One region of the Peribacillus sp. B65 genome, then DNA from elsewhere that is predicted to be linked to it. Evidence: riboswitches for the same ligand, from Rfam matches in the RefSeq annotation. Region 1 holds a riboswitch; each other region holds the start of a gene.
The links. A riboswitch is a leader RNA that binds a small molecule or an ion and turns the genes downstream of it on or off. The one in region 1 is predicted to bind thiamine pyrophosphate.
Positions count from the first base shown of each region.

Region 2: linked by a shared signal. The riboswitch ahead of thiC (phosphomethylpyrimidine synthase ThiC) and the one ahead of tenA (thiaminase II) in region 1 are both predicted to bind thiamine pyrophosphate.
Region 3: linked by a shared signal. The riboswitch ahead of tenA (thiaminase II) and the one ahead of tenA (thiaminase II) in region 1 are both predicted to bind thiamine pyrophosphate.

Region 1 covers NZ_CP195840.1:1,323,284-1,333,593, forward strand. The annotation lists gene ACSR9O_RS06440 (cobyrinic acid a,c-diamide synthase CobB) at 1-1,237, shown strand, start outside; gene cobA (uroporphyrinogen-III C-methyltransferase) at 1,276-2,085, shown strand; gene ACSR9O_RS06450 (nitroreductase family protein) at 2,064-2,627, shown strand; gene ACSR9O_RS06455 (cob(I)yrinic acid a,c-diamide adenosyltransferase) at 2,642-3,178, shown strand; gene ACSR9O_RS06460 (cobyric acid synthase) at 3,192-4,709, shown strand; gene ACSR9O_RS06465 (HU family DNA-binding protein) at 4,875-5,147, shown strand; gene ACSR9O_RS06470 (protein kinase domain-containing protein) at 5,605-6,333, opposite strand; gene ACSR9O_RS06475 (hypothetical protein) at 6,721-6,903, shown strand; gene ACSR9O_RS06480 (hypothetical protein) at 7,489-7,644, shown strand; TPP riboswitch at 8,008-8,137, shown strand; gene tenA (thiaminase II) at 8,273-8,956, shown strand; gene ACSR9O_RS06490 (ECF transporter S component) at 8,971-9,555, shown strand; gene ACSR9O_RS06495 (ABC transporter ATP-binding protein) at 9,568-10,310, shown strand, end outside.
Region 2 covers NZ_CP195840.1:4,534,737-4,545,046, forward strand. The annotation lists gene ACSR9O_RS22180 (zinc-dependent alcohol dehydrogenase) at 1-430, shown strand, start outside; gene ACSR9O_RS22185 (hypothetical protein) at 770-1,222, shown strand; gene ACSR9O_RS22190 (histidine phosphatase family protein) at 1,447-1,980, shown strand; gene ACSR9O_RS22195 (HAD family hydrolase) at 2,116-2,904, shown strand; TPP riboswitch at 3,021-3,135, shown strand; gene thiC (phosphomethylpyrimidine synthase ThiC) at 3,271-5,049, shown strand; partial or broken gene ACSR9O_RS22205 (DUF3231 family protein) at 5,341-5,849, opposite strand; gene ACSR9O_RS22210 (hypothetical protein) at 5,952-6,095, opposite strand; gene ACSR9O_RS22215 (spore coat protein) at 6,274-6,912, shown strand; gene ACSR9O_RS22220 (carboxymuconolactone decarboxylase family protein) at 6,970-7,335, opposite strand; gene ACSR9O_RS22225 (cytochrome c oxidase assembly protein) at 7,448-8,230, opposite strand; gene ACSR9O_RS22230 (DUF2243 domain-containing protein) at 8,220-8,738, opposite strand; gene ACSR9O_RS22235 (manganese catalase) at 9,010-9,855, shown strand; gene ACSR9O_RS22240 (NAD(P)H-quinone oxidoreductase) at 10,043-10,310, shown strand, end outside.
Region 3 covers NZ_CP195840.1:384,495-394,804, forward strand. The annotation lists gene ACSR9O_RS01890 (ABC transporter ATP-binding protein) at 110-1,927, shown strand; gene ACSR9O_RS01895 (DUF459 domain-containing protein) at 1,970-2,671, opposite strand; gene ACSR9O_RS01900 (GNAT family N-acetyltransferase) at 2,893-3,399, shown strand; gene ACSR9O_RS01905 (aspartyl-phosphate phosphatase Spo0E family protein) at 3,468-3,662, opposite strand; gene ACSR9O_RS01910 (Fur-regulated basic protein FbpA) at 3,916-4,104, opposite strand; SAM riboswitch class I at 4,280-4,384, opposite strand; TPP riboswitch at 4,542-4,647, shown strand; gene tenA (thiaminase II) at 4,737-5,426, shown strand; gene thiW (energy coupling factor transporter S component ThiW) at 5,442-5,963, shown strand; gene thiD (bifunctional hydroxymethylpyrimidine kinase/phosphomethylpyrimidine kinase) at 5,932-6,729, shown strand; gene thiM (hydroxyethylthiazole kinase) at 6,736-7,551, shown strand; gene thiE (thiamine phosphate synthase) at 7,532-8,164, shown strand; gene ACSR9O_RS01940 (MFS transporter) at 8,204-9,409, opposite strand; gene ACSR9O_RS01945 (aldehyde dehydrogenase family protein) at 9,682-10,310, shown strand, end outside.

The DNA.
Region 1 (10,310 bases):
AGTTACAGGACGGGTTTCACGCAATCTTGACAGTTGGATGTTTGAACATGACACTGTTCGAGAAATTCTTAATAAAGCAGGTGCCGGGGCTGATATATCGATCATCGAAGGAGTCATGGGCTTCTTCGATGGCAAAAGTCCTTTAGCCAATACAGGATCGACGGCTGAAATCAGCATCATCACGCAAAGTCCTGTCCTGTTGGTAGTCAACTGTGCCAGCATGGCACGGAGTGCAGCTGCCATCGTAAAAGGATTTCAGGACTTTTCGACCGGCCCGAACATCATTGGGGTCATTGCCAATCAAGTGGGAAGTGCAGGTCATTACAAAATTGTCAAATCAGCCATTGAGCAAGAATGCGATGTACCGGTGCTCGGTTATATGAAGCGGGAATTGGATATTGATATTCCAAGCCGTCATTTAGGTTTAATTCCTGCTATTGAACGCGGGGAACTAAATCCGTTTTTCGATAAGCTCGCACAATTAGTCATGGAAACGATCGATATCGAGCAGTTGTACCGTTTGTCAAAGACAACCTCCGTTACCAGTGGAAACTCAAATATTTTTCAACCCAAAAATGAAAAGGACGTATGCATTGCCGTCGCAAAAGATGCAGCCTTCAATTTTTATTATCAGGAGAACCTTGAGCTGCTAGAAGCATATGGGGCGAACATCAAGTATTTTTCTCCATTAAAAGGGGATGAAGTACCATTGGATGCTGATGGTTTATATCTTGGAGGCGGTTTTCCTGAGGAATTTGCAGCTGAACTTTCCGGTAACGTGGAAGCTATCATATCCATCAGAAGCTCCATTGAAAAGGGGATGCCGACTCTTGCGGAATGTGGCGGTTTCATGTTTTTGAGCAAATCGATTGAAACAACTTCCGGAGAAACGCATCAGATGGCAGGAATGATACCGGGCCGGATTAAAATGCAGAAAAAGCTTGCAGCACTTGGGTATCGTGAAATCACAGGAACTCCAGGCAATTTTTTGATCAATGAAATGGAGCAGGCAAAAGGTCATGAATTCCACTACTCGACATTTGAAGCGGATGCTGATCTTACACATGCTTATGAATCCAAAGGCAGATTCGGTTCGAAACAAGAGGGGTGTGTATTGGGCAACCTTGTTGCGGGGTATACCCACTTTCATTTTGCTTCCAATCCAACACTTGCAAAGAACTGGATCAATGCTTGCTTAAAACAAAAAAACAGATCTGCCCATGAAACTATCAACTAGTAAAATGTATTTTTTGAAGCTTAAGAGGAGGCGCGAGCATGAAACCGGGAAAAGTTCATCTGGTCGGTGCGGGTCCCGGAGATCCGAAATTGATTACGGTATATGGACTGGAATGTATTCAAAAGGCGGATGTCATTGCATATGACAGGCTTGTCAATCCAGAACTATTAAACTATGCAAAAGAAGGTGCAGAACTGGTGTATTGCGGGAAATCACCAGGGAAACATCATCTCATTCAAAATGAAATACATGAACTTTTAGTGGAAAAAGCTTTACAGGGGAAAAACGTCACCCGTCTGAAGGGTGGAGATCCATTTGTCTTTGGGCGGGGCGGTGAGGAAGCGGAAATACTGGCTGCTAACGGGATTGAATATGATATCGTCCCAGGAATCACAGCGGGAATCGCAGCACCGGCTTATGCGGGCATCCCGGTGACCCACCGTGATCATGCTTCAAGTTATGCGATTGTGACAGGCCATGGCCGTGATTACAAGGGGCAGGATAACCTGAATTGGCAGGCATTGGCTCAAGGGATCGATACCATTGCCTTTTATATGGGAATAGGTAATATGCCGTTCATCTGTGAAAAATTGATAGAGCATGGCAGGGGCGGCAATACGCCAGTGGCTGTCATTGAATGGGGCACGACTGATAAACAAAGGACGATTACCGGTACTTTGAATTCGATTTCTTTGAAGGCTATAAAAGAAGAAATTCAAAATCCGTCAATCTTTCTAGTAGGGGATGTCGTCCAATTAAGAGAAAAAATCCAATGGTTTGAAAGAGTGATTGAATCAGAGTCCATTAAGGAAAGGAATGAGTTGGAATGTCCATCATTCAAGAATTGAAGGAACGCCGGGCAATAAGGAATTACGAAGAAAAAGAAGTGGAAGACGAAAAAATCAGGCAGTTATTGGAAGCGGCTACCTATGCCCCTAACGACCGATTGCGTGAACCTTGGAGTTTTTATGTTATCAAGGGGGAAGCGAAGCACCGTTATGAAAGATTGGCAGAAAGGTATTTACATGAACGCTTTCCGACCAAACCAAAATTGATTGACAGCTCACTGGAAGTTGTAAAGACGACACCGCTTATCATTGTCGTGACTTCCGATATTTTGCCTGATGATCCAGATTCATCCGAAGACAATGTATTCGCTTCTTGTTGTGCCGTCCATTCGATGTGGCTTGCCGCAAAAGAACTTGGTCTCGGGTTCGTTTGGCGCACTAGAGGAGTGGGTCTAGTCAGGGATGAACGCCTGCACGAATTTATCGGTTCACCGGAAAACAAAAAAGTGATCGGCACCATTTTTGTCGGTTATCCTAAAGGCGATCAACCGGTTCCTGCTACTAAAAGGACTTCATACATAGAAAAAACAGTTTGGCTATGAAGGTAGGTGAGTGAGTGGCACGCAGAGGATTAATGCTTATTTATACAGGAAACGGGAAAGGGAAGACGACTGCCTCATTAGGGGTGACTTTGAGGGCAATCGGCAGAGGAATGAATGTCAAATACCTTCAGTTCATAAAATCTCCAGAGCGTACTTATGGGGAAGCATTGGCTTTGAGAAAATTAGGAGTTGAAATGGAGCAGCTAGGTATTGGTTTTACATGGACCAAAACACCAGAAGAGCATCGCAACGCCTTATCGTTAGCATGGGAAAAGGCGAAACTGGCACTTACTGATCCGGATATTGATTTACTTGTTTTGGATGAGTTGAACAATGCGTTAGCGATTTCCAAATTCCCGATTGAAGATGTCTTGCCATTGGCTGAAATCATCGATGCAATTCGAAATCGTCCCGCTCATATGCATATAGTCATTACCGGCAGGGATGCAAGGCCAGAGCTTATGGAAATGGCCGATTTGGTTTCAACGATTGAGGCGACCAAGCATTATTATGACGAGGGCATCGGCGCTGTCAAAGGATTAGAGTTTTAAGGGGGTGAGCGTAATGAAGGCACGATCCATCATGATACAAGGGACGTCGTCTGATGTAGGGAAAAGTTTGATTTGTACGGCATTTTGCCGGGTATTTTCCAATAAAGGATTACGTGTCGTCCCATTCAAATCACAAAACATGGCTTTGAATTCTTATGTAACCTTGGATGGCGGTGAAATCGGACGGGCTCAGGGAGTACAGGCGGAAGCAGCACGGATCACGGCAACGACCGATATGAATCCGATATTACTGAAACCGAAGCAGGATATGGTTTCGGAAGTCATCGTGCACGGAAAGCATTTCCTTGATATGAATGCAAAAAGCTATCGGTCCCAATTTGTCCAGGAAGCCATGCCCATCATCCGTAAATCGGTCGAAAAACTTCAAGAAGACTATGACATCATCGTACTCGAAGGGGCAGGAAGTCCGGCTGAAATTAACCTGAAGGACCGGGATATAGCGAATATGCGAATGGCTAAACTCACGGATGCGGCTGTCATTTTGGTGGCCGATATTGATCGTGGTGGAGTATTTGCGTCCATCATCGGCACACTTGCTTTATTGGATCAAGATGAACGAGATAGTGTAAAGGGGATCATCATCAATAAATTTCGTGGCATGCGTGAATTGTTGGACGATGGCATTGAATGGGTGGAAAAGGAAACCGGGATTCCGGTTCTCGGGGTGCTGCCCTATCTTGACGTGAATATTGAAGCGGAAGATTCACTTGCCCTCTCTTCCCTACGTTTTAAAAAACCTAAAAAGGCTGAGTTTCCGATAGATGTAGCCGTCTTGAGATTTCCGCGGATCTCCAACTTTACAGATGTGGATCCTTTTTTTGATGAACCCGGAGTAGGTGTCCGCCTGGTAAGCAGTGTCCATGAGTTAGGTAATCCCGATCTGCTTATTTTGCCTGGTACAAAAAACACGATGGAAGATTTAGAGTGGTTGAATCGTATGGGGTTGGATCGGGCCATCAATGAACTGCGGAAACAAGGAACGATGATATTTGGCATATGCGGCGGTTTTCAAATGCTAGGGACTAAACTTTTCGATCCTGACGCGGTCGAAGGTGACGGTGAGAACGCAGATGGGCTCTCGCTTCTTCCGGTGGAAACCGTATTTCAAGCAGAAAAGAAAACGGTACAAATGGAAGGTGTCCTTTCTGCCGGGATAATGGAAGGTCAAATGAATCTTAACGGTTTCGAAATACATTTAGGCAGAACGACATTGAAGTCGCAAGTAAGGCCCTTTCTTTTATTGAAGGATGGAAGAGAGGATGGAGCCATTTCCAATGACAACAAGGTAATGGGAACATATCTTCATGGGATATTCCATAATCGCCTGTTCACTAGATTACTAGTTAACCAAATTCGACGGAACAAGGGGTTGGAAGAAGTGAAGGAAAACGTCCAAAGCGACTCGGAGCGCAGGGAGGAAGCGTACAATCTCTTGGCATCCCATTTGGAGGAAAACATTGATATGGATACCATCTATCAATGGCTGCAGTTGGAAACTGCAGAAAGTTGAAAAGGTCATTAGGGTAATGTGATCAATGCACTTTTACCTTTAAAAAAGATCATTTTAGAGCGATAATTCCTTTTATTTAGCCATTTTAAGTGACAGAGGCATACAAGATATGTTATGTTGTCTACTCTACATACTTTATACAAAATAAAAGGATGAGGTGTTCATATGAATAAAACAGAATTAGTGAGCAGTGTTGCAGCACAAGCTGAACTGACAAAAGACGACGCAAAAAAAGTAGTGGACGCATTGTTTGAAACAATCACGGCTACACTTGCTAAAGAAGAAAAAATCCAATTAGTTGGTTTTGGTACATTTGAAGTGCGTGACCGCGCTGCCCGTACAGGAAGAAACCCGCAAACTGGCGAAGAAATACAAATTGCAGCTAGTAAAGTTCCCGCTTTTAAAGCAGGTAAGGAATTAAAAGAAGCTGTAAAATAAAAAAGTAAACAAAAAAACCTGGCGATGCGATATTCGCCAGGTTTTTTTGTTTACTGTCATGCGCTTCGAAGAACAGTAAAAGACAGTCATTTTTATTTATTTGTGCCATAATCTAACGGAGGAATTTAGGGAGTTCTCATGATCAACAATGAAAGAAGCCCACTTCATGAAGCAGTGATGGAATGTAACATAAATGAAAAAAAATTATAGTACTTATTAGTAAGGTTTATACTGTGACTATGTTAGGCTAAGTAATAACAAGTTTTAAAACCATAATAAAAGAGGTGAAAGATATGCTGAAGAAAATAATGAAAAAAATCAAACAGCTTTCCCAAGGCAGCAGTGAGCGAAGACATGGTCATTATCGCCGAGGCAGCAGCAGCAGCAGCCGAGGCTACAAAAGGTATCCCATGAGTGGAAGTGACCGATACAAGAGAAAAGGGCGCGGCAGTAGCAGCTAATTCAATTTCTTTGACTTCAATGCAGCCTGCAGGTCCATTGAGATTTCTTTAATATCTGAATAAGGTTCTTGGATGCTTAATAACCTTTTCAGTAAATGCACGGTTTCTTTTTCTAACGAAAGCTCTTCTGTCCAAGGAAGAGTCTTTTTACTTTTGGAGGCGTAAGTCGTATAAAGTGCATATAGAAGTATTTCCCCCAAGTCGTAAAAATCCTGCCTTTTCAGCTGCAACATGGATTCTTTAGTAAAATCGGCCGAATTGATTTTTTTAGACAAACCAAAGTCTATCAAAATGGGCTGATTGTTCTTTAGTAAAATATTTGGTATACGTAAATCTTGATGGGAAATGTCATGGTCATGTAGATAAGATACTAAAACGACCAGCTCATCCAGAAAAAATAGAGACTCTTTCTCATTGAATGTTATATGATTCAAGAAAATATGGTCTTCCAAATTATCTCCTTCTATGAAATCCATCACAAAATAAACATTTCCCTCATGTGAAAATTTCTCGTGAAATTTGGGGATGTTTTTGTGGTTTAACATTCGTAAAATGGAAATTTCATTTTCAAACTGCTTCAGCTCTTTTTTGCTGCGGCGTTTACTTTTCCGGAGTTGCTTGATCACTATATTTTCTTTTTTTTTCAAATCATTGCAAAGATAAATAATACCGTAGCTTCCTGTTCCGATTACAGCTTTTACCTCGTAACGGTAATTCAAAACCACTCCTTTTTTTAAAGGTATATCCACGAAAAATTGGTAGAACTTTCTAAATGTACGCAAAATTGAAACTTTCCTCACCACTTTCATCTATTCAAGTCAAGAACAAAAAAGTCCGTTATTAATTAAGCTGGAAATATGAATGAACATGGATAGTTTAACACTGATTTTTGATAATGCGGTAATGAAAGTCATTTCTTCGGGGAATTCTTTTGATAGTTCACAATTATAAATTTTTCCTGTAATTTCACATTATGAAATTATATGGTTTTTAAAAATATTAAGTTTACTATAATGAATTCATAATAAAAGAGTAGGAGGTGATGAGGTGGATGGGCGCGAGTTGAGAATTTGGGAAATCCCTAACCGGCGTCACAATAGTGAGCTGGTTTGATGGAAAGTTCAAAAGGGGATTACTGTGAATTCTTTTCCTTCGGTTTCCTTGGATCCACCGCTTGCTTTAGTATTCATAAAGAAGCAAAAGCCTGCACTAGCATGAAAGATAAATCTTTTACCATTAATATTTTGTCGGATGAACAGGAAGCCATTGCATGGCAATTTGCGGGCAGCAAATAGGAAACGCTTAAAACCGACTGGGATAACAAGGGAATTTCGCCAAAAATAAATGGAAGTGTTGCCTGGATGGAATGCAAACCATGAGGAGAGTATGATGCTGGTGATCATGTATTGTTCATAGGTGAAATCCAGGAGTTACATTCCGAATATTTGGAAGCGCTTACTTTTTTATCGAGGGAAAATGGGCTCTGCTAAACAGTTTGTAAAAAGTACTTAACAAACCGATGCAAGTAGCCGTCAATGCGGTTAACAAGTAATTTTAATAGTTGAATAAGGAGGGGGGCCGTCATGGGCAGTCCGGATACGGCCTTTAATCCAGTTTATCTTTCAATCTTATATCGGGAATAGGACAAATTGGCGGATCGTTAATTGGAGGGTACTTAGTTGGGAAAATAGGCCATAGAAGAGTACTTTTATCCCTCTGTGCAATGGGTACTGATTGTTTTGTCATATTAGGTTTGACCTCAAATGCAGCATTCTGATCGCTTTTGGAGGTGCCTGTACAGTAGGCACGATGAATTTGGCCAATACGTATATATCCGAGTATTATCCCCGGGAGATAAGGTCCACCGGGATAGTTGGGCCTTGGATTTTGGTAGAATTGGCGCGATTGTTGCCCCGACATTAATAGGATTACTGCTGGCTGCAAACTATTCACCACAAAATGCATTCATGGCCTTCACTGTTCCGAGCATAATGGCTGCCTCGGCGTTATGTGAAAGAGAAGTATGGCAGCTATGATATACTACAGATCGAGCAAAATATTAAAACTAAAAGCAACATCGAATGTATAATATTGTTTTTTAGAGAATAAAAGAATTCACGAGTAAAGTAGCTAAACTCACGAGTAAAGCCGCAAAAATCCCAAGAAAAATCAATTTCACGAGTAAGTAGCTGAATTCACGAGTAAAACAGTAGAATTCACGAGGAAATTACGTAATGAAACCCATTGATTAAAGTGCCGTTAAACTGCCGGGTAACTGGTGTATATGCAAGATTGAAAGGTTAGTAACCCTAAATCATTAAGTTGAAAACTTTTTCTAATACGTTTGACAATTGGATTTATCGTGTTAATATAAAGGCAAATGAAATTTAATATACAATTTGTACCACTAGGGGTGCTTTATAGGTGAAAGTTGATTTTTACCGCAGAAGCTGAGATTAAAGTATGACTTTAAGACCCTTAGAACCTGATCTGGTTTATACCAGCGTAGGGAAGTGGGGTCTGGAACAATACGTTTCTGTATTATTTCAAGTACAACCACTTTCTTTACGTTTAAGAAAGTGGTTTTTTGTTTGCAAAAAAAGGGGTGATAAAAGTTTTTTTCCGTAACATTCATTCAAAAAATATAATTTGGAGGTAATGGTCATGAAGTTTTCAGAGGAAATTCGTCAGGAAGTGGATCACATTTGGGAAGCTAGCTTTAATCACCCGTTTGTTGCAGGAATAGGAGATGGCACATTGCCATTGGAGTGTTTCCGTTTCTATGTTATGCAAGATTCCTATTATTTATCTCATTTTGCTAGGGTTCAAGCTTTAGGAGCAGTTAAAGCTACTGATTTACATACAACAAGCAGGCTTGCCGGCCATGCACAAGGAACATATGAAGCGGAGTTGAAGCTTCATGAGAATTTTTCTGAGAGATTAGGGATCACAAAAGAAGAACGGGATAATTTCAAACCAGCCCCGACCGCTTATGCTTATACTTCCCATATGTATCGTGCGGCTTATTCGGGACATTTAGGAGATGTTATTGCAGCTATCTTGCCGTGTTACTGGCTTTATTATGAAATAGGTGAAAAGCTGCAAGGGTGCATGCCGGAGGAGCCGATTTATCAAGAATGGATAGCGGCTTACGGAGGGGAGTGGTTCCGCACTTTGGTGGAAGAACAAATTGCGAGGCTTGATGAGATTGCTGAAAAAGTGACAGACGAAGATAAGGAAAGAATGAAAGAGCATTTTATCCTCAGCAGCCAATATGAATACTCATTTTGGGAAATGGCTTATCGTTTAGAGACATGGCCTGTGCATAAGGAAACACTAGAAGTATAAAGGGGAATGAAACAATGAAAAAAGGTTTGAAATTAACGGACATATTGGTCACGATCGTGATTGCGGTAGCATTTGGAATCGTTTATATCCTTTGGGGTTCGATTTATTATTCCGTTAAACCGTTAGGATTACATCTGGATCAACTTATTTATGGAATGTGGTTTATAGCTGGCCCCGTCGCCTTTTTAATTTTACGGAAACCGGGTGTGGCACTTTTAGCGGAGATAGCTGCAGCTTCCGGGGAGTTCTTCCTTGGTTCACCATGGGGGCTGACCGTACTGTTATATGGGGTGGTACAAGGTTTGTTCGCGGAACTGGTGTTCATGGCTTTCAAATATAAAAAATTCAATATGCCGGTGGCCGTTTTAGCTGCGATAGCTTCCTGCCTGGCATCAGTTATTATGGATTTTGCATACGGGGAAATAGGTGCGCTTTCAACTTGGAATCTATCGTTATTCATGATAGCGAGGTTTGTGGGTTCCATATTCTTTGCAGGTGTGACCGCTTATTATCTAGTTAAAGTCCTGGAAGCAACAGGAGTAACAAATCTTGTGCGTCCGGTTTCAAATAAAGATTATGCAGAACTGGATCAAAAGTAGAGGTTGAGGGCCATGGAACCAATCGTTTCTGTTGAAAAGTTAAGAATGAAATATCCCGGTGATGAATCTTTGATATTCAAGGACCTATCATTAACGTTTGATCAAGGAGAAAAAGTGCTATTGTTGGGGCCATCAGGTTGTGGTAAGTCGACCCTTTTACAAGTGTTAAGCGGATTGATTCCGAATTCCATCGAAGTACCGATGAAAGCGGAAAAATTGAAATGCCCTTCTTCGTGGGGGTATGTTTTTCAAGATCCTGATAGTCAGTTTTGCATGCCATTTGCCGATGAGGAAATTGCCTTCGTCCTTGAGAATCTTTCCGTCCCTAAAGAAGAAATGAAAGAGAAGATTCAAAATCATTTCCTTAAAGTAGGTTTGAACTTGGGCCATACAAGTATTGAAACATTATCAGGCGGGATGAAACAGCGTCTGGCAATCGCTTCAGTATTGGCCCTTGAACCAGAAGTGATATTTTTAGATGAGCCAACCGCCATGCTTGATCCGGAAGGAACGAAAGAAATCTGGGAATTGCTGAAGGAAGTCGGACGAGACAAAACGGTTATTATCGTCGAGCATAAAATTGACCATGTTTTAGAATTCATCGAACGAATCGTGCTTTTTAACGATGATGGTCAAATCATAGCTGATGGTCCAAGAGACACCATTCTTTCACTATATAAAAATGAAATGAAGGAATCTGGAATTTGGTTTCCAGGTGTTTGGGGTGAATATATACAGAATTATGCACCGATTCG
Region 2 (10,310 bases), 3.2 Mb from region 1:
GGGCAGCTACATTAAGGAAATCACTTCTGGCGGGGCAGATGTGGTCATAGATTGTGTAGGAATGGACGGCAAGAAATCAACGATAGAAGCGATTGAGCAAAAGCTGAAACTTCAGGGTGGAACGTTAAGTGCGATCGAGATTGCACTTAACGCCGTACGTAAATTCGGCACGATCCAACTGACTGGCGTATACGGATCCAAATATAATATGTTCCCATTAGGCAATTTATTTGAGCGGAACATTAATCTTAAAATGGGACAAGCACCGGTCATTCACTACATGCCCAAGCTTTTTGATAAGATCACGGCTGGAGAGTTCGACCCCACGGAAATCATATCCCATAAAGTCCCTCTAGAAAAAGCGAGTGAGGCTTATCAAATCTTTAACGATCACGAGGATGAATGTATTAAAGTGGTGCTAAAGCCATAATGTGAAGCTTATAAAAAGTCCAATGTCCTGAGCGGCATTGGATTTTTAGTTGAGTTCATAAATAGATCAAAATTAATGGTGTATTATCGATAAACGTATAAATGAGGTATGAAATATGAATGATAATTATGCCCGTGAACTGAGAAAATCAGGATTCGTGGATTTCGTATTAGGGAAATCCTCGAAATATGACGATTGACCCTTCAGTGTTGAAGGAGCGTATGAATTGAAAAAGAGTCGCTATAAAAATAAGATGCAAGTGAACTTGAATAAGGGTTTTTGGTAATGAAATGTACTATTTTTATTATATAATGATAGTGGCAAAAGGAGGACGTACAGATGGTATATAATTCGGCAACAGAACTTTGTGAAGGGTTTGGGTATCCGCCCGTTCATGTTAAATTGACGATAGAGATCGTCGATAAGAGATTGGGACCTGTAAAGGCGGAAGCAGAGATTGCCATCAAGCCTGTTAAGTCAAAGGAATATCTGGAAGTATTGGTGGAGGAATTGGAATCGGATCATATCTTTGCTGATGAAAATGGCAGTATCTATGGCAGCTTCGGCATCGATCAAAGCATCCAGATATATGATGAAGTCCTGACTACCATTCCGTTCGATGAGTTGATCGGAAATGAAAATTGGAAAGAGACAGTTAAGGAATCCATCACTGTAGAGAAGCTGAGGGAACAACTGGGGAAATCTCTCAATGATTATCAATTCAGTGATTTGAGCGGAAAATATAAATTCAGGAAAAGATGTACGATAACAGAACTACAATTCATAGATTAAACGATAAATGGAGAAGGCGAGATGCTTTCTCTTTTTTCGATGCTATCATAATTAAACACTGGATCTTTAAAAACTTTTAAATATATACACAGTGTCAAGGAGAGTTCAAAGGTTTTAATGGTTTTAACATACTTTTTTTTATAGTTTTACATAGGGTAATATATTGATAAGGGCTGTTTACAAGAAAAAGAAACGTATATTTTAAAAGATAAAAAGGAGAAGATATGAAAATTGGTTTGGTACGGCATTTTAAGGTGGCACATGAATTTCCTACTGGGAGATCTGTGACGGCGGATGATATGAAGCAATGGTTTAAGGACTATGATGCAGCGGATATTATTTATGGAACGACTTTATTTGGCGCGGAGGAATGGGAGGAGTGTTATTGCAGTGATATGTCGAGAGCTGTCAAGACAGCGGAACATATCTATCCAGGTCCGGTTCACCGGATGGAGGAGCTGCGGGAAATACCTTCCCCGCCTCTTAAAGGAAGGGTAAAGCTGCCATTCATCCTTTGGGCCATCTGGATTCGTTGCTGCTCGGTGTTAAACAAGCAGACAAGGGCGGAAATTAAGATCGCAGAGCGAAGGATCAATAAAGTATTGGATGAAGTCTTTGCAAAGGGGGAAAGGGATGTTTTGATCGTGAGTCATGCCGCCCTCATGGTATATATGAGGAAAGAGCTGATCCGACGGGGGTTCACCGGTCCCAAATTCAAGATTGCCAGTAATGGAAAGCTGTATGTATTTGAAAGATGATAAGTGGATAAGGGTTTCCCACTAGAAAAGGTAAGTCATTTTCCGAATAGTTATTCTTTTTTTATTGGTTGTGGTTTATTATTGTAATAGTGTAATTTTTACGAATTCAATAATAGGGAAAGAGGGGTGGACATTTTGCTGAAGGCAGTTTTTTTTGATTTAGATGATACATTACTATGGGATCAGAAAAGTGTAAAAGAGGCTTTTGTGGCCACATGTGAAGTGGCCAAGGAGAAATATGATCTGAATGTCGAGGATTTTGAAGAAGCTGTGCGAAAGGAAGCGCGTGAGCTTTATTCTTCTTACGATACATATGCATTCACCCAAATGATCGGAATCAACCCATTTGAGGGGCTATGGGGAAATTTTCAGGATGATCATGATGAATTCAGGAAGATGGCCGGGATTGCACCGGCTTATCGGAAAGAAGCGTGGACGAGAGGGTTATTGGCATTAGGGATCGATGACCCGGATTTTGGACTTGAACTGGCAGAACGTTTCCCTGCGGAGAGACGCAAAAAGCCATTTATCTATGAAGAAACATTCCGTGTTCTGGATGAATTAAAAGGGAAGTATCAGTTGCTATTGCTTACGAACGGATCTCCTGAGCTGCAAAATACCAAACTTGAAATTACGCCTGAACTGGTTCCTTATTTCGACCAAATCGTGATTTCAGGCGCATTTGGAAGAGGTAAACCGGATGCCTCCATTTTTGAGCATGCTTTGGGGATCATGGAGCTTGATAAGGATGAAGTATTGATGGTCGGCGATAATTTAATGACGGATATCCTTGGAGCATCACGGGTAGGCATAAAGTCGGTTTGGATAAATCGCCATGATAAGGAACGGAATGAAGTGATTCCAACCTATGAAATCAAGCATTTAGAGGAGCTTTACCCTATCCTTGAGAGCCTGGGAAATTAATGAACGGCTCTTCTTCAAATAATAAATTTTGGATAGTTGTAATGAAAATATTAGGTCTTTCAAATTATTTACAGAATGCAAAGGGTGAGATATAGTTACCCTGTAATCAATTAAATTATTCAGACTAGGGGTGTCCAATAAAAGTTGGGCTGAGAGAGAAGCGCTTAAGCTTCTTAACCCTCAGGACCTGATCTGGTTCATACCAGCGTGGGGAAGTTAGAATCTACTAAACAATGACATTTCAATTGGTCATTTCTGTAGCCATACTAACGTTAGCCAGGTCTTAAATATGAGATCTGGCTTTTTCGTGCGAAATGGATTGGATTTTGTCCTTTTTAAATGAACTTAAAAAGGAGAAATGAAATCATGATGAGTAATTCAGTAAATGACATGAACGTTTCAATTATGTCCAGTTTTGCCGGGAGTAAAAAAGTGTATGTTGAGGGATCTAGACCCGATATTAGGGTGCCCATGCGTGAAATTAAGCTAAGTCCGACTACAGGTTCATTCGGCGAAGAGGAGAATCCGCCTTTACGAGTATATGACACAAGCGGCTTTTATACGGATTCAGAATATCCCATTGATATTCATAAAGGTCTTGCCCCGATTAGACGCAGCTGGGTTCTGGAAAGGGAAGATGTTGAAGAGTATGAAGGGCGTGAAATAAAGCCCGAAGATAACGGGTATAAAAAAGAGTCACAAACGAAAGCAGAAATTTTTCCGGGATTGAAAAGAAAACCATTGCGTGCAGCGAAAGGGCAAAACGTAACCCAACTCCATTATGCCCGAAAAGGTATCATAACTCCTGAGATGGAATTCATCTCGATCAGGGAAAATGTAGCCCCTGATTTTGTAAGAGATGAGGTAGCTAGCGGGAGGGCGATCATTCCGGCGAATATTAACCATCCTGAAAGTGAGCCCATGATCATTGGACGTAATTTTCATGTGAAAATAAATGCGAATATTGGAAATTCCGCTGTTAGTTCATCGATTGAAGCAGAAGTGGAGAAAATGACTTGGGCTACACGTTGGGGTGCAGACAACATAATGGATCTTTCCACCGGTAAGAATATTCACACGACCCGGGAATGGATTATCAGGAATTCTCCTGTGCCAGTTGGGACGGTTCCGATATATCAAGCATTGGAAAAAGTGAATGGAGTCGCGGAAGATTTAAATTGGGAAGTTTTCCGGGATACATTAATCGAGCAGGCTGAGCAAGGTGTGGATTACTTCACGATACACGCCGGAGTGCTTTTGCGATACATTCCCATGACAGCAAAGCGAGTTACGGGAATCGTTTCCCGGGGGGGCTCCATCATGGCACAATGGTGCTTGGCCCACCACCAAGAAAGTTTTCTCTATACTCACTTTGAAGAGATTTGTGAAATCATGAAGGCGTATGATGTCTCTTTCTCATTAGGTGACGGCCTCCGTCCTGGCTCCATTGCAGATGCAAACGATGAGGCTCAATTCGCTGAATTGGAAACACTTGGGGAACTGACGAAGATTGCTTGGAAGCACGATGTTCAAGTCATGGTGGAGGGACCCGGTCACGTACCGATGCATTTGATTAAAGAAAATATGGATAAGCAGCTGGAAGTCTGTCAAGAAGCACCATTCTATACCCTGGGACCATTGACAACGGATATAGCTCCTGGATACGATCATATCACTTCTGCGATTGGTGCTGCCATGATTGGATGGTTTGGAACGGCCATGCTTTGTTATGTGACACCGAAAGAGCATTTGGGGCTTCCGAATAAAGAGGATGTTCGTGTAGGGGTCATTACTTATAAAATTGCAGCCCACGCAGCTGATCTTGCTAAAGGCCATCCCCAGGCACGAAAACGGGATGATGCCCTTTCGAAGGCTAGATTCGAATTTCGTTGGAGAGATCAATTCAATCTTTCCCTCGATCCTGAAAGGGCAGTTGAATATCACGATGAAACACTACCGGCTGAAGGTGCCAAAACAGCCCATTTCTGTTCAATGTGCGGACCCAAATTCTGCAGTATGAGGATTTCTCAAGACATCCGTGATTTGGCGAAGGAAAAGGGTCTGGGCTTTGAGTCGGTAATCGATGAAGGTCTTAAAGAAAAAGCGAATGAATTTAGGAAAACGGACGGGGAAATCTATTTATGATTCCGATGAGAGGGAGAATTCGATGAATCGGGTAATCCAAATAAAAGTTGAAATGAAACAGTTGGAAACTCAATTGGAACAACTGAAAAGGGAGCTGAACATTTTTCGCGAGAAGTGTAATCATGAATTTGTAAAAACTGATTATAGTCAACAATGCACAAAGTGCCACTTAATCGAAAGTCTGCAATGGTAATGATTCCTTAATCGTCCTTTCATTATCGGAATTAACCCCTTAATCATGTTGGGCATCCAATCACGATGTCAACATGATTAGGGGATATTTGATTATATTTACATGCTTGTTTTATTAATATGAAGAGGAGGAGGGACAGCCAGCCTTTTTCCTTATTCAATCTTAGGAAGTCAGCACCCAATGCAGCTTTATTCGTATGGAATTGTGCGAACATCTGTGCAATATCTTCTCTGATGCATTGACCCATGATTTGGCTGCAAGCAACTAATCCTGCATTAATATCGATTGATACTGAAGCAGAGATTTCAGGATCTTGAAAACGTGCCCCGACTGGAATATCCTCCAAATTAGCTTTAGGCCTTTCAGGTGGTGACGGAGGCAGTCCTACGTTATTTTCTTTTAATAATGATTCAAGTTGGTCATGTTCCTGTTTCCCTTGATTGATCACTTCAACAAGTAATTTATGCTGGCCCTTGTCGCCAGTATGATTAAGCATAGTTTGATGACAGGCAATCAGTCCTTTTGTAGTTGTTAGAAATGCCCATGTTCCAAATACCTCTCCGTAATGCATTGGCTCTTCTTTCGGATTACCGCTTAAAATTCCCATAACCATCCTCCTTGAAATTCACTATTTAACGGATTTAAGTTACCCTGAGTTCATCCAAGTATGCATTGTTGATGTTTGTGAAATGTTAGAGGGCTTTAACGCTTAACCTTTTATTCCTTGTAGCCATTCTTGATAACATTCATCACAGAGCATTTCATTTCTATCCGTGTCAGAAACTTGAAACGTTACCACATGGATTTTTTTTTCTTCCGTAACATCACTACAATAGAAGCATTGATGTGTCATTGGAAATCCTCCCATACATATAAAGTGTCTATAGTTTAAAACGCCACGTTTTTTTTATACAGAAAACATGATGCAGCAGCTTATTGGTCTTCTTGGAAGAGTTTAGATTGAATAATCCAGTTGGGGTTTAACATACTAAACTTGTTCGCATCATTGATAAAACGAGGAGGGAAATACAATGCAAAACCAATATCAACAAGGTCAAGTACACCAGAACATGCAAACGGGTGCCATTCCCCCACAAATGAATCACGGTGGTCACGAAGTATTCGATGTACATGAAGTGTTGTCGGGAACGATTGGTACTTTAAACACGTATACTCTTTTGCGTCAGCATATTCAGGATCAGGAATTACTTGATATTCTGGATCGTCAATATCAGTTCATCCAAGATGAATATAATATTTCACTGGAGTGCTTCCAATCGGGCCAGGATCCTTCTAAACGGACTGAGAGCTACAAAATGAATCAAGGTAACGATTTTATATATGGATTGACACCAACTCAGCCAAAGAAACCTTTGCAATCCGTATCGGAAATTACGGATGAATGCATTTCAGGTTTGATGCTTGGAGCTGTTAAGTCTGCTGCATCCATGAAAGCGATGGCAGCGCTTGAAATAACGAATCCGGTGGTTCGCCGCGTATTTGCAGATTCCGTTCCGAACTGCATTGAAATGGCATATGAGATTTCGATATATCAAAACAAACATCATTACTATCAAGTTCCGCAGCTTGCACAGCAGGATATGCAGCAAATGTTGAATTCATATGCACCAGCACAAGGAAATAACAATAACAACAACATGAGTCATTAAAAGCATTTGTCAACAACAGAAAGAAGGGATAGGACTATTTGTCCTATCCCTTCTTTCTTACTGTTTCATCTGATTTATATCTTGGATGCATTCCTGGACGAGTGTTACAGCCTGACTCATGGCGGCTCCTCCGCCAAATGCTGCGGTCACACCAATGGCTTCAAGAATTTCCTGTTCGGAACAGCCTTGATCAAGACATCCTTTTGTATGGTAGATAATACAGTATTCATCTTGTGAATATAAGCTTATTCCTAATGCGATAAGCTGTTTTTCTTTCTGGGATAATTGACCTTCTTTAAAGCACTCTTCCGTAAACGAATTGAATTTCTCTGCGAGAACAGGCATTTTATGCGTAAAGGCACCGATTCCAGCTTTATAATCACGAAGAGCATTTTCAGTAGAATTGTTAGCTTCAAATTCCATTTTCCATTCAGCTCCATCCTAAATTTTTTTCATCAAAAATTAGTATGAGCTAAATGTTGGACGATTAAACAGAAACATAGGAGTTTAACTAAGTAATAAGTAGCCTTCCTTCCTACAAGGCAAGTGATTCCTTAGGCCGGGTGGCTTTGAACCATTGATAGCAAAGGATGAAAATAAGTGCAACGTCAATGGCATCGCCGGCATAGTACATTAACATTCCTCCATTTTCCGCTTGTTCCTTTGTGACTCCGCTTGGAGGATGGGCAAAAATATACTTAGAAAGGATATCATGGCCGGCCAGTGAAATTGTAAATACGACAGCACGAAACATGAAGCTGAACCTGTGGGGCGTCGGGTCCATATAAATCATAGACGCAGTGAATAGATAGCCCGCCATGAACACGTGAAAATGCACTAATGCATGTAGAAGGGCATTCTGATGCATCGACCCATATAACTCAGTCGTATAAAGAATCCAAAGCCCCCCAATATTAAGCACAGAGGCAGTGATTGGATTGCTTATAATGCGCAGCGGCCAACTTTTCAACACCTTTGAAAGGCGTCTTGCTGATTGTACATCAAGTGTTCGCAGTGCAAGAGTAATAGGTGCGGTAAACACGAGTAGGATGGGTGCAATCATTCCAAGCAGTAAATGACCAACCATATGCGCCGTGAAATCCATATTCGCGCGATTGGCTATGGGACCTATAATTGCAGAGGCTGCACAGATGGTGCCAAGAATCCAAAAGAGCGTACGGTATAAGGGCCATTTTTTATAGCGGCGGTTTGAAATTACGGCAGCTGCGATATAAATCACTATCACAAGCGCCAGAAGAATCAATAAAATCGGTTCAAAACCAGCCCCATTATCATGAATATGTCCATTACTGTGCATTGCTGGTATCTTCTTTCATTTTAAGTACGCTGCGCCTTGTTTGAATGATAAGGATAATGCCGATCAAGATCATGATTGTGGCTGCAATGTTCCAAATCAAGTCGTATGGGAGAATATCGACATTGTAGCGGATTTGATGGAGACGCATGAGCTTGTGCTGGATGATCCCGTCATATAACTGGAAAGAACCTGCCCCGAGCAAAACTCCCCCTATCCACCTTTTCAGCCATAATCCCTTTCGACGGCGAAGGTCAGCGTACATGAATAACGACCCGACCGTTGCGAACCAGCTAAGGGCATGAAATAAACCATCCGAGATAAGCCCAATATTGGATGTGGACTTGTCATAGAAATGGTGCCAATGCAATAGTTGATGAAAGATGGACTCATCGATGAATGCCACCAATCCGATCCCGAATAGAAAACCGGACCATAGATTACGAGCGGAATAAGTATAACGTAATTGTGAAATAGATTGATCTTTTTGATTTCGGGGCTTGAAATCCATTTTCCATCCTCCTTTTTGAATTTCCTATATATGGTTCTTTCTACTTTACCCTGTATTGTAAAGTTATAGACAGTAAATGGACCTTTTATAAATCTTATTTATTGAGCGATTCATAGCCCAAAGATAGTCCTTGGCTTTTTAGTTCAGTAATCATTGTTAATGGTATGTAAATTTTTTCTAATTACTGTTCGTTATAACTAAATTCAGGTTTCAAGCATGGACAGGCGGGTAATAAAAAACCGTACATCATATAAAAAAAGGAGGAGTTAATATGTTTCGCCATCAAAAAGAATTGCAATTTGAAGTTAAGGTAGATCGACCAGATCCGATGCTTGCCCGTCAAATTCAGGAAGTGTTAGGTGGACAGTTTGGGGAAATGACTGTCATGATGCAATATCTTTTTCAGGGTTTTAACTGCCGTGGAGAAGAAAAATACAAAGATATGCTGATGGATATTGGTACAGAGGAAATTGGACATGTAGAGATGCTTTGTTCGCTCATTAGTCAATTGCTTGATGGCGCTTCTCCGGAAGATCAAGCAGAAGCCGCAAAAGATCCTGCAACAGCAGCCATCATGGGTGGAATCAATCCCCAGCATTTGCTCGTAAGCGGTCTTGGGGGACTGCCAACCAACTCGAATGGGGTGCCTTGGAACGGATCTTATATTGTAGCCAGCGGAAATCTATTAGCGGACATGCGATCGAATCTTCATGCTGAAAGCCAAGGACGCCTTCAAGTGGCCCGTTTATATCATATGACCAAAGATGAGGGGGTACGTGCCACCTTCCGTAAAATGTTAGCCCGTGATCGTTACCACCAATATCAATGGATGGCGGCCATTGCAGAACTTGAAGAAAAAAATGGCGTTGTCGTTCCCGCGTCATTCCCACCGGAAGCGGAAATGGAATCTCAACCGGAAGCGTACGAATTCTGGAACTTGTCAGAAGGTAATGAATCAGCAGACGGACTATGGGCAACAGGAAGCGCCCCAGATGGTACAGGAGATTTTGTTTATGTAGCTGAACCAGTTGCAAAAGGGCAGATTCCTAACCCTAAGGTTCCGGCAGCACAATTGCATCATGACCTGGATAGAAGTCAAACGCTTAATAAAAGATAATAATAGGAAACTTTTCAAAAAAAGCTCGATGGCCCCTAATGGGACATCGGCTTTTTTTATTCTATCAACATGTTTACAAAACCTAATTATTTGCTTGTGGATATTTTTTGGAGTAGCATAGTTTCCATCTTCAAGACAAACCATTTTAAAAGTGTGGTCACTAATTTAATAGTAAGGAGTGGGACAGATGAAAGCAGTGGTAGTTAAAGAACCGGGTGGAGCAGATCAATTACTATTTAAGGATTTTTCCAAGCCGATGCCCGGAAAAGGGGAGATATTAATTAAGGTGAAAGCCTCTGCTATAAATAGAACGGATATTGTTTCACGAGAAGGGAAATCGGGTTATATGGCCAATCCAATATTGGGGATTGAAGTTTCTGGGGAAGTTGTGGAAACAGGGGAAGGTGCAAATTTACAATTAGGGACAAGGGTGATGGGACTTGTAAACGGCGGCG
Region 3 (10,310 bases), 940 kb from region 1:
AACCGATTAAAAGTTGTCTATTTTTTGAAAAGCTCTATCATAGTCATTAAGGTAAAATTCAAATGACTTTCAAAATTCATCATAGATAGTCTAAATAGGAGTGATCGCTATGAGTGGAGGACATATTCCATTCAGCCACAAAGGCCGCAGTTCCATGCATGCAATACCTTCAAAAGGAAGCATATGGTTGATGCTCAAACAAATGTTCAATCGGGTACCATCCAAATGGAAGTTTTGCACTTTGATATTATGTATCATGCTTTTCATTTCATTGCTTGAGTTCTCCATCCCCCAGTTGACGCAGTTTACGATTGATAGAGTCATTCCCGAAAAAAGATATGATTTGTTAATCTGGATTGGCACAGGAATTCTTTGTGCCAGCATCTTATTGGCGTTACTGAACTACTTTAACAGCTATATCGTTTCGAAGGTCGGTCAAAGAGCTATTATGGATATACGGAATAGCATGTATGACCACATTCAAACACTGGATATGAAATTCTTTGACAAAAATCGAACTGGTGACTTAATGTCCCGGTTGACCAATGATGTCAATTTACTGCAGCAGCTCATCTCTTCGAGCATGCTCCAAGTCTTGACGGACACGGTGACTTTCATTGCCGTGGCGGTATATATGCTTTTCATTAACTGGAAGCTGACCATTGTCCTTCTTTTTATATTCCCTTTCATGTTCTATATCACAAGGGTATTCGGGAAACGCATCAGGATGTCATTTAGGTCTGTGCAAAGTTCCGCAGGAGATGTCAGCAACCAGTTACAGGATTCCATTTCAGGAATGCGGCTCATTCAATCTTTTACGAATGAAGAGTTCGAATCAAGGCGGTTTGCCGAGCGTAATCAGGAAAATATGGCTGCAAACATTAAGTCCGTTCGGCTACGTTCCATGTTCGGTCCGATTATTGATTTATTGAACAATATCGGCCTTGTAGCAGTCATTGTGTTCGGTGCTTGGCAAGTGATGGAAGGTGAATTCACAATAGGATTAATCGTGGCCTTCCTCGCCTATTTAAGGTTGCTGCAGAGTCCCGTTCGCAATTTTAGCCGTGTGATCAGCATTGTCCAGCAATCAGCCGCCGCCTTTGAGCGGATAACTGAAATATTGGAAACACAACCTGAAATAAGTGACAAGGGAAATGCCATTGAACTCCCTTCCATAAAAAAGCAAATTGAATTTCAAAGTGTTAATTTTTCTTATGATGAGAATGTTCCTGTGCTCAGCAGTTTAAACCTGACCATGAAAGCTGGTCAAGTAACCGCTCTGGTCGGCTCCTCTGGTGCAGGAAAATCGACCATCACGAGCCTTTTGATCCGATTTTATGATCCGCAAGATGGAACAATTAAAATGGATGGCCATGATATCAAAAATGTATCACTGAAATCATTAAGGGGACAAATGGGAGTTGTCTCCCAGGATATCATTTTATTCAACGGTTCCATCCGTGATAACATCATGTATGGAAAACTTGATGCTACAGATGATGAAATCATCGAATCCGCCAAAGCGGCAAATGCGCATGACTTTATCAGTGCCTTTCCTGATGGTTATGATTCTCAAATTGGAGAGCGCGGAGTCAAGCTTTCAGGCGGACAAAAACAGCGCATTGCCATTGCCAGGGCACTTTTGAAAAATCCGCAAATCATCATTCTCGATGAAGCAACGGCGGCCTTGGATACAGAATCCGAGCATTTGATACAGGAAGCTTTGTCACGTTTATTGATAAACCGGACTTCAATTGTGATTGCACATCGTTTATCGACCATTCATGATGCCGATCAAATAATCGTTCTGGAAAAAGGGCAGGTTCATGAAAAAGGAACACATGAACAGTTATTGCAAAACAATGGCAGATACAAGCAGCTCCATGACTTGCAGTTCCCTCAACTAAAAGCCATATTAAATTCCTAGAAAGCAAGAATGCACAGAATGCCTTTCTGTGCATTTTTGCTTTCATTTGAAATCATAACTTTCCAAAACCCGATTCGCAATGAGCTGATACCCTTTTTCATTCGGATGTAACTTATCACTGAAATACTCTGATTTCTTTTTATCTTCAAAAAGATCATTCGTAGGAATGAATAACATCCTATTGTCTTTATCCGCTATTCCCTTTATTGACTGGTTATAATCGCGAATATGCTTTTCAAGTTTTTGATTTCCTTTAATTGGGTTATATAGTCCCACTACCAAAATATCAGCTTTATCGTTTGCCTTTATGAGTGTTGACGTAATCTTTTTCAGATGGCTGATATACTCCCGTTTACCCTCATTGATTTTTCGATCACTTATTTTCTCCAAGTCCCCGCCGTTACTATTGATCAAGTCATTCGTTCCGATATAAACGATGAAAGTATCGGCTTCATCAAGTTTCGTTTTAATGCGGTAATCATCAAGCTGTTTCATCACCCCATCCGTTTCCTGGCCTTTTATACCGTAATTCCAAAAACTCACTTTTTGTTCCGATTCCGGGTTATTCAATTCATCCTCCAGGCCTTCTATATATCCTTCTCCATCCTTATCCCCTTTTCCATAGGTTAACGAATCTCCAAAAGCCATCACCCTTTGCACATCTTCCGACTCCGAGGCCTGAAATTCATATGCAACAAAACATATAACCAGTACTATAATCAAAAAAACTGACAATTTTTTCATTTGGTTCTCCTCTGCCTTTTTACTAGAAGTATTTAATCCTTTACATACCCAAAAAATCTGCAGACTTAACATAAAAAAGGAATTGTCAGATAAAGAGTAAAAAGTGTATGATAATAAAAAACTTTCAATGGATTGGGTTTCAATTCACCGTCCCTTAAACAAAAAAACGGGATTACCCTTCATTCTGGAGATTGAATAAATGATAGTTAGGAGATTACATCATGGAAGAGCACATAGAGTTTAGAGAGGCAGAACTATCTGATTTACCCAGAATTGTTGAAATATATAATTCGACAATTGCTTCAAGAATGGTCACGGCAGATACAGAGCCTGTATCCGTCCAATCGAGGGTTAAATGGTTTGAGGAACATCATTCAGAAAGTAGACCGCTATATATCATTACTATAGAAGGGAAAACTGCTGGATGGATGAGCTTTCAATCCTTCTATGGCCGACCGGCATATAATTCCACTGCCGAAATCAGCATTTATATTGATGATTATTTCCGGGGAAAAGGAATCGGACAAATTTCGATTCAAAAGGCAATTGAATTGAGTCCAAAATTAGGTATTAAGACTATATTGGGTTTCATTTTCGCCCACAATATACCTAGCCTTAAGCTTTTTTCCAAATTCGGGTTTGAAGAATGGGCACATTTACCTCAAGTTGCCGAGCTGGATGGCATTGAGCGGGATTTGATCATTCTTGGTAAACGTGTCGATATTTAATATAATTTTTTAGAGCTATTGCCTTGAGCAGTAGCTTTTTCAAATTAATACAGGTCGAATTGGCTAATTTAAAAATACCGATATGCGTTTTGGAGGGAAAAATATTCTGACTCTCTTTTACTTGCTAACGCATTTAATAGCGTATCCAATTCTTGACTGGCCTGAACAGTAAGCAGACTTGTTAAGCCGTAACTTGCTGCCAATTTGATCATTTCCTGTCTCTTTTCTTCTACCCTTTCTATAGTTACTTTACGGCAAGGCATTATATGACACCTCCCATTTATTCAATTTTTTTACACTTTCATCATAATTAAACTACTAGTTAAAATCAACTATTTTTCAGAAATAAAATGTGTTATTTTATAGGTAAAATGTGACAAAACACCTACTTTATTCTTTAATTATGTATATTTTATGTCATTTTCTATTAAACGCAAAAAAGCATCCACTAGTGTATACTGTGAATGCTTACATCATATCCCTTATCCAAGAGCCCAAAATATAGTCCATCGCTTACTATGTCATCCATTCAGAAGGTGACTCGTTATTAGGTCTATTTATAACAATCTTATATTCATCTTCAAGCACTTTTAATGGGGCATCATAAAGGTGCCTTTCATCAGAGGTTTTGTATACTCCATTGGCCAATAGCTCTTCAATGAGCTTTGCCTTCCTCTGTTCAATCCTCTTAAATAATTCTGCCATGTAAATGGCTCCTTTCCTAGTCATCCTAGAGCCTGCTTCTAGTTAGCTAACTTTATCAACTTGTTTGATTTTCACCAAATTATATATACCTTTTCTATTATGTCACTAAACGTTATTTCCCAAAAATAAAAGCCCCTTCTAATTCAAGAAGAGGCTGACTGTGTCCGTACGGCTCTTCTTATCTTCCAAGCATATGCTTGTTGGATTTAGCACAGTTCCCAAAATGGGTCCGCTGCCGAGGTTTCTTTGGGCCAAGTCCCTCCACCTCTCTGGATAAGAATTCGATATATAAATGATGTAGAAATGATTCTACCCTAATAATTATCAAAAGTCAATTACCTGGTTCTCCCTTTTTTCCTGGACATTACATGCTCCCTCTTCAAATACGGGTTGCATTTTCTTGTCTTTCTGATATGATGTCAGTAATTACATACAATTCACACCACTAGGGGAGTCTTTTTTAAGACTGAGATGGAAATAGTTTCCGGACCCTTTGAACCTGAACCGGCTCATACCGGCGGAGGGAAGTGGATGATATCGTCCATTTACAGACTATATCCATCTACCCCGTTCCGTATTCAGGAACGGGGTTTTTCATTATCTAGGGGAACCATTCTAAAGGAGGATGAACAATGGAGAATATTAAAACAGAAACATTCAGTGATAGACTTCATGCACGGGCAAAAGAGATTTGGAAAAGGAATCATTCACATCCCTTTGTCCAAGCAATTGGAAATGGTACGCTTCCTGAAAAGAAATTTGCCTATTACATGAAGCAGGACTATATCTATCTCATGGATTATTCCAAGCTCTTTGCTTTAGGTGTCATCAAAGCCCATAACATCGAAACCATGGCAAAGTTTGCGAGTATTTTAAATGAAACCCTTCAAGTGGAAATGGATATCCATCGGCAGTATGCTTCCGAATTCGGGATCAGTTCCAAGGAATTGGAAGAAACAGAACCTACTCCCACCACTCTAGCCTATACAGGTTACATGCTAAATGCAGCTCAGCATGGGACATTGGCAGACTTGATCGCCTGTCTCCTGCCATGCGCTTGGGATTACTATGAAATCGGTTTGCTATTAAAAGAACAAAATGGAGCAGCATTGGAAAACAATCGCTACGCAGATTGGATAAGGTCCTATTCATCACCTGAATTCGGGGAAGCACACAAGTGGCTGATCGCATTGTTGGAAGAATTGACGGAAGGCATGCCAGAAAAGGAACTTCTTAGATTAGAAAAGCACTTTTTGGTTACTTCCCGGTATGAATATTTATTCTGGGATATGGTTCAAAATGAGCAGGATTGGCCGCTGTAGGTCGCAGACATGATGATGAATCCTATCAAGAAACTGACGTTGACTGCCATGATAACGGCTATAACGACGCTGACCAGTTCATTTATTTTCATCCCTGCAGGATTTGCAAAGGTCTTTCCTATTCAGCATCTGGCAAATGTCCTCACGGCCGTTCTATTGGGGCCTGCTTATGCTGTGACACAAGCTTTCCTAGTTTCCATCATTAGAAACATGTCTGGTACCGGTTCAATATTCGCCTTTCCCGGGAGCATGATCGGTGCACTTTTGGCTGCCATCCTTTATCGAAAAACACAAAGCTTAAAATTCGCTTGTTTAGGTGAAGTGATCGGGACCGGCATTCTCGGTTCCATGGCCTGTTATCCACTTGCCATCCTCCTATTAGGAGAAAAAGCTGCTCTTTTTGGTTTTTTACCGGCTTTTATGCTCAGTTCATTCGCAGGTGCGATTCTAGCTTTCATATTACTTAAAATACTTTTAAAAAATAATTATATGAAGGGGTTTTTTTATGAAAACAGCATTAACCATCGCCGGCTCTGATTCAGGAGGCGGTGCTGGAATACAAGCGGATTTAAAAACATTTTCTGCACATGGGGTCTTTGGAATGTCTGCCATAACAGCCGTAACCGCACAAAATACAATGGAAGTCCGTTCAGTACAGCCAATTGAAACAGCTATCATATCGGACCAAATTGCAGCTATATTTGAAGATATTCCTGTCGATGCAGTAAAAATAGGCATGCTTGGATCAAAAGAAATCGTGGAAACAGTCGCTGCGTCCCTTAAAACCTTCATGCCTGCCATCGTTATCCTTGACCCTGTCATGATTTCCAAAAGCGGCCACCATTTGCTCGACGAAAAGGCTGTCTCCGCCTTAAAAATGGACTTACTTCCATTTGCAACACTTGTAACACCAAATGTACCGGAAGCGGAAGTGCTTACTGGCTTGTCGATTCGGACGAAACAAGATTTCTACAAGGCATGCATTTCAATACAAGAAATGGGTCCCAAAGCCGTTTTACTTAAAGGGGGCCATGCAGCGGGAAATCCAAATGATCTTTATTATGATGGGACTGACTTCCACTGGATCAAGGGAGAGCGCATACATACAAAAAACACTCATGGTACGGGCTGTACCCTATCATCCGCCATAACATCAAACCTGGCAAATGGACTGCCCTTGCAAGAGTCGATCGAACAGGCCAAGACTTATATTTCTGAAGCGATACGCAATAGTTTTTCAATCGGTAAAGGTCATGGTCCTGTCCATCATTTTCATTCATATTCAAAAAAAAGAACGGAGTGACTTAATATGAAGGTTTCCGCAGCCGATTTATTCGTGAAGGTAAAAGAAAGAAAACCACTCGTCCACCAAATCACCAACTTTGTTACGGTCAACGACTGTGCAAATGCCACCCTTGCCATCGGTGGTTCACCAGTGATGACATCGAGCCCAAGAGAAGTGGCGGATATGGTCAAATTAGCGGATGCATTGGTCCTGAATTTCGGTACGATCGATGATAAAGCCTTGGAAGCAATGGAGATTGCCGGTAAGACGGCAAATGACCTGGATATCCCGGTCATTTTGGACCCGGTGGGAGTTGGTGCCACCGCCTATCGATCAGAGCAAGTGAAAGAGCTCCTAAGTAAGGTTACTTTCCAAATCATTCGCGGCAATGCAAGTGAGATCCTTTCATTGATGGGTGGGGATACCGTTACCCGCGGGGTGGATTCGGAGGAGCTTGCGGTCAGCAATGCAGAGCTGGCTGCTCGAGCCGCAAATAAATTGAATTGCATCGTCGTGGTCAGCGGAGCGAAGGATGCGGTCAGCGATGGAAAACGTACGTCCATCATCGATAACGGGAACCTGCTATTAACTAATGTTACAGGTACCGGTTGTATGTCCACTGCTCTTATCGGCACTTTTTCCGGAGTCACCGATGATTTCTATTCTGCGGCGATTGCCGGTATCTCAACCATGAGCATTTCAGGGGAACTAGCTGCCAAAAACCTTCAAGAGGATGAAGGAACAGGAACGTTTCGTGTGCGATTAATCGATGCAATATCAAGAATGGATAAGGAAATCTGGATGCATGAGGTGAAAATAAATGAAGAAGTCCCAAATTGATTTAAGCCTGTATTTAGTTACGGAAGAGTCCCTGGCAATAGAAGAATTGACCAAAATCATTGCAGAATCGGTTTCAGGAGGAGTCTCGATCGTACAGCTTAGAGAAAAAAATAATTCCTCTCTCTCCTTTTATAATAAAGCTTCTGCATTAAAACAGTTATTGAACGAGCTGTCCATTCCCCTTATCATCAATGACCGGGTGGATATAGCACTTGCTGTTGCAGCGGATGGAATTCATATTGGGCAAGATGACCTTCCACTGCCTGCCGTCAAAAAAATGGTTCCTGAAGATATGATTGTCGGTGTATCTGTTTCCAATCTTGAAGAGGCTCTAGAAGCCGAACGAAATGGAGCAGATTATATCGGAGTCGGTTCCGTTTTCCCTACAAAGACCAAACAAGATGCAACCTTAATGGCAATTGGGGATCTGGAGGAAATTTGCCGCAGCGTATCAATTCCCGCCGTAGCCATCGGGGGTATCACGGCCGATAACATTTCCTCCCTTTCTGCTAGCGGGCTTTCAGGTACCGCAGTCGTATCAGCCATCATGAATGCAGAAAGTCCTAAGACTGCCTCCGAATCCCTTTTAAAAATCATAAAGGACTTTAAATAACAAAAGGATGGGGACTGAATACAGTCCCCATCCTTTTGTTTATGTCAAAACGGTATTCTTTGTTTCCTTCCCAAAAGCTACGGCAACTGCCCCCACTAAAATAGCAATTGTGAAAATGGTGAAAATCGATGAAATCGGGGTGCCGGCAGCAACTAAATACCCTACAAGCAACGGTCCCAGGACACCGCCGATCCTGCCGATCCCTGCGGCTAAACCAGCACCTGTACCACGAACTGCTGTGGGATACTGCTCAGGAGTATACGCATAAAGCGCACCCCATGCCCCTAGGTTGAAGAAAGATAGGAACATTCCGGAAACTATCAGCAGTGCCAGCCCCTCTGCAGACCCAAAGAAAAAAGCACTGACTGCCGTTCCAATTAAGTATGTGATCAAAACGAATTTACGTCCAAACTTCTCTATCAGCCATGCAGCTGAAAAATAGCCCGGAAGCTGTGCAAGCGTCATGATCAATACATATTCAAAGCTTTGGATCATGCTGAACCCTTTTAGGACCATCACACTTGGCAGCCATAAAAACATCCCATAATAAGAAAAGACCACGCAAAACCATAGAACCCACAACACAAGGGTCTGACGGGAGTATTCCTTTTTCCAGACACTTTTCATATTGCTTAATACAGATGGTCTCTGCTTTTTTTCAAGTTCCGTATACTTCGGTGAATCCGGCAGTTTCAAGCGCAGATACAGCGCATATAAAGCGGGTACGGCGCTCAATAACAATGCAACCCGCCAACCATAAGCCGGTATGATGAAATAGGATATGAGAGCTGCCAAAATCCAGCCAACCGCCCAAAAACTTTCAAGAAGGACGACGACCCTTCCCCTTTTACTCGCTTCAACACTTTCAGAGACCAATGTCGAGGCAACCGGAAGTTCCCCTCCAAGTCCCATTCCAATCAAAAATCGCAATATCAAGAACAAGCTGAGTGTACTGACTGCTGCAGACAGGCCACTTGCGATTGAAAACAATAATAAAGTAATGATAAAGACATTCTTCCGTCCGACCCTGTCGGCCATCGCACCAAAGAATATGGCTCCAACAGCCATTCCTATGGAGTTTATGCTCCCAATCCAGCCAACCTGCTCACTGGTTAGGTTCCAGTCCTGTCTTAAAGCTACTATAATGAAAGAAAGCATACCGACATCAAGTGCATCGAACATCCATCCAAGACCCGCAACACCAAGTAACTTACGCTGCGATATCATTTTCGCATCATTTCCCATATATTCCTCCTGAAGAACTTTAGACCTTCTTGTTATTTTATCCTTATTCATTTTAACTATTAACTTTCATTTTTGCTATAGTAAATACACATGTCATGACAAAAAAATACTTCATTTTTAAAATGATGAAGAAACCTTGGATATTCTGTCGAATGTTATAGATTGAATATTCCCTTTTTTTCATTTATCATAAAAATTGGCATAGATCATAGCGTTAACAATAAGTCATCATGTTTTGCCCAAGATAACCATTTTATTCAGGAGGGTAATTAATGACAAATCTAACGTTAGAAGTAAGTGGAAAGCTGCAAAAATTTTTAACAGGACCAAAAAAGCTCTATATTAATGGCCAGTTTGTAGAAAGTGCTTCAAAAAAAACCTTCTCCACTCCTAATCCTGCTACAGGACAAAAACTTGCCGATGTTTATGAAGCTGATAAAGAAGATATCGACTTAGCCGTCAAAGCTGCACGCAAAGCATTCGATGAAGGTCCTTGGTCAAGGATGAGCGCGGCTGCACGCAGTAGGCTTATGTATAAACTAGCCGATTTAATGGAAGAAAATAAAACTGAACTAGCTCAATTGGAAACGTTGGATAATGGGAAACCAATCAATGAAACGACCAATGCCGACATTCCTTTAGCGATAGAACATATGAGATATTTTGCTGGCTGGTCCACCAAGATTGTCGGGCAGACCATTCCGGTAAGCGGAAATTATTTTAACTACACAAAACACGAGGCTGTTGGTGTTGTCGGCCAAATCATCCCATGGAATTTTCCGCTTCTTATGGCGATGTGGAAACTGGGAGCGGCACTCGCTACAGGTTGTACAGTCATATTAAAGCCTGCTGAGCAAACACCGCTTTCCGCTCTTTACCTGGCTGAATTAATAGATGAAGC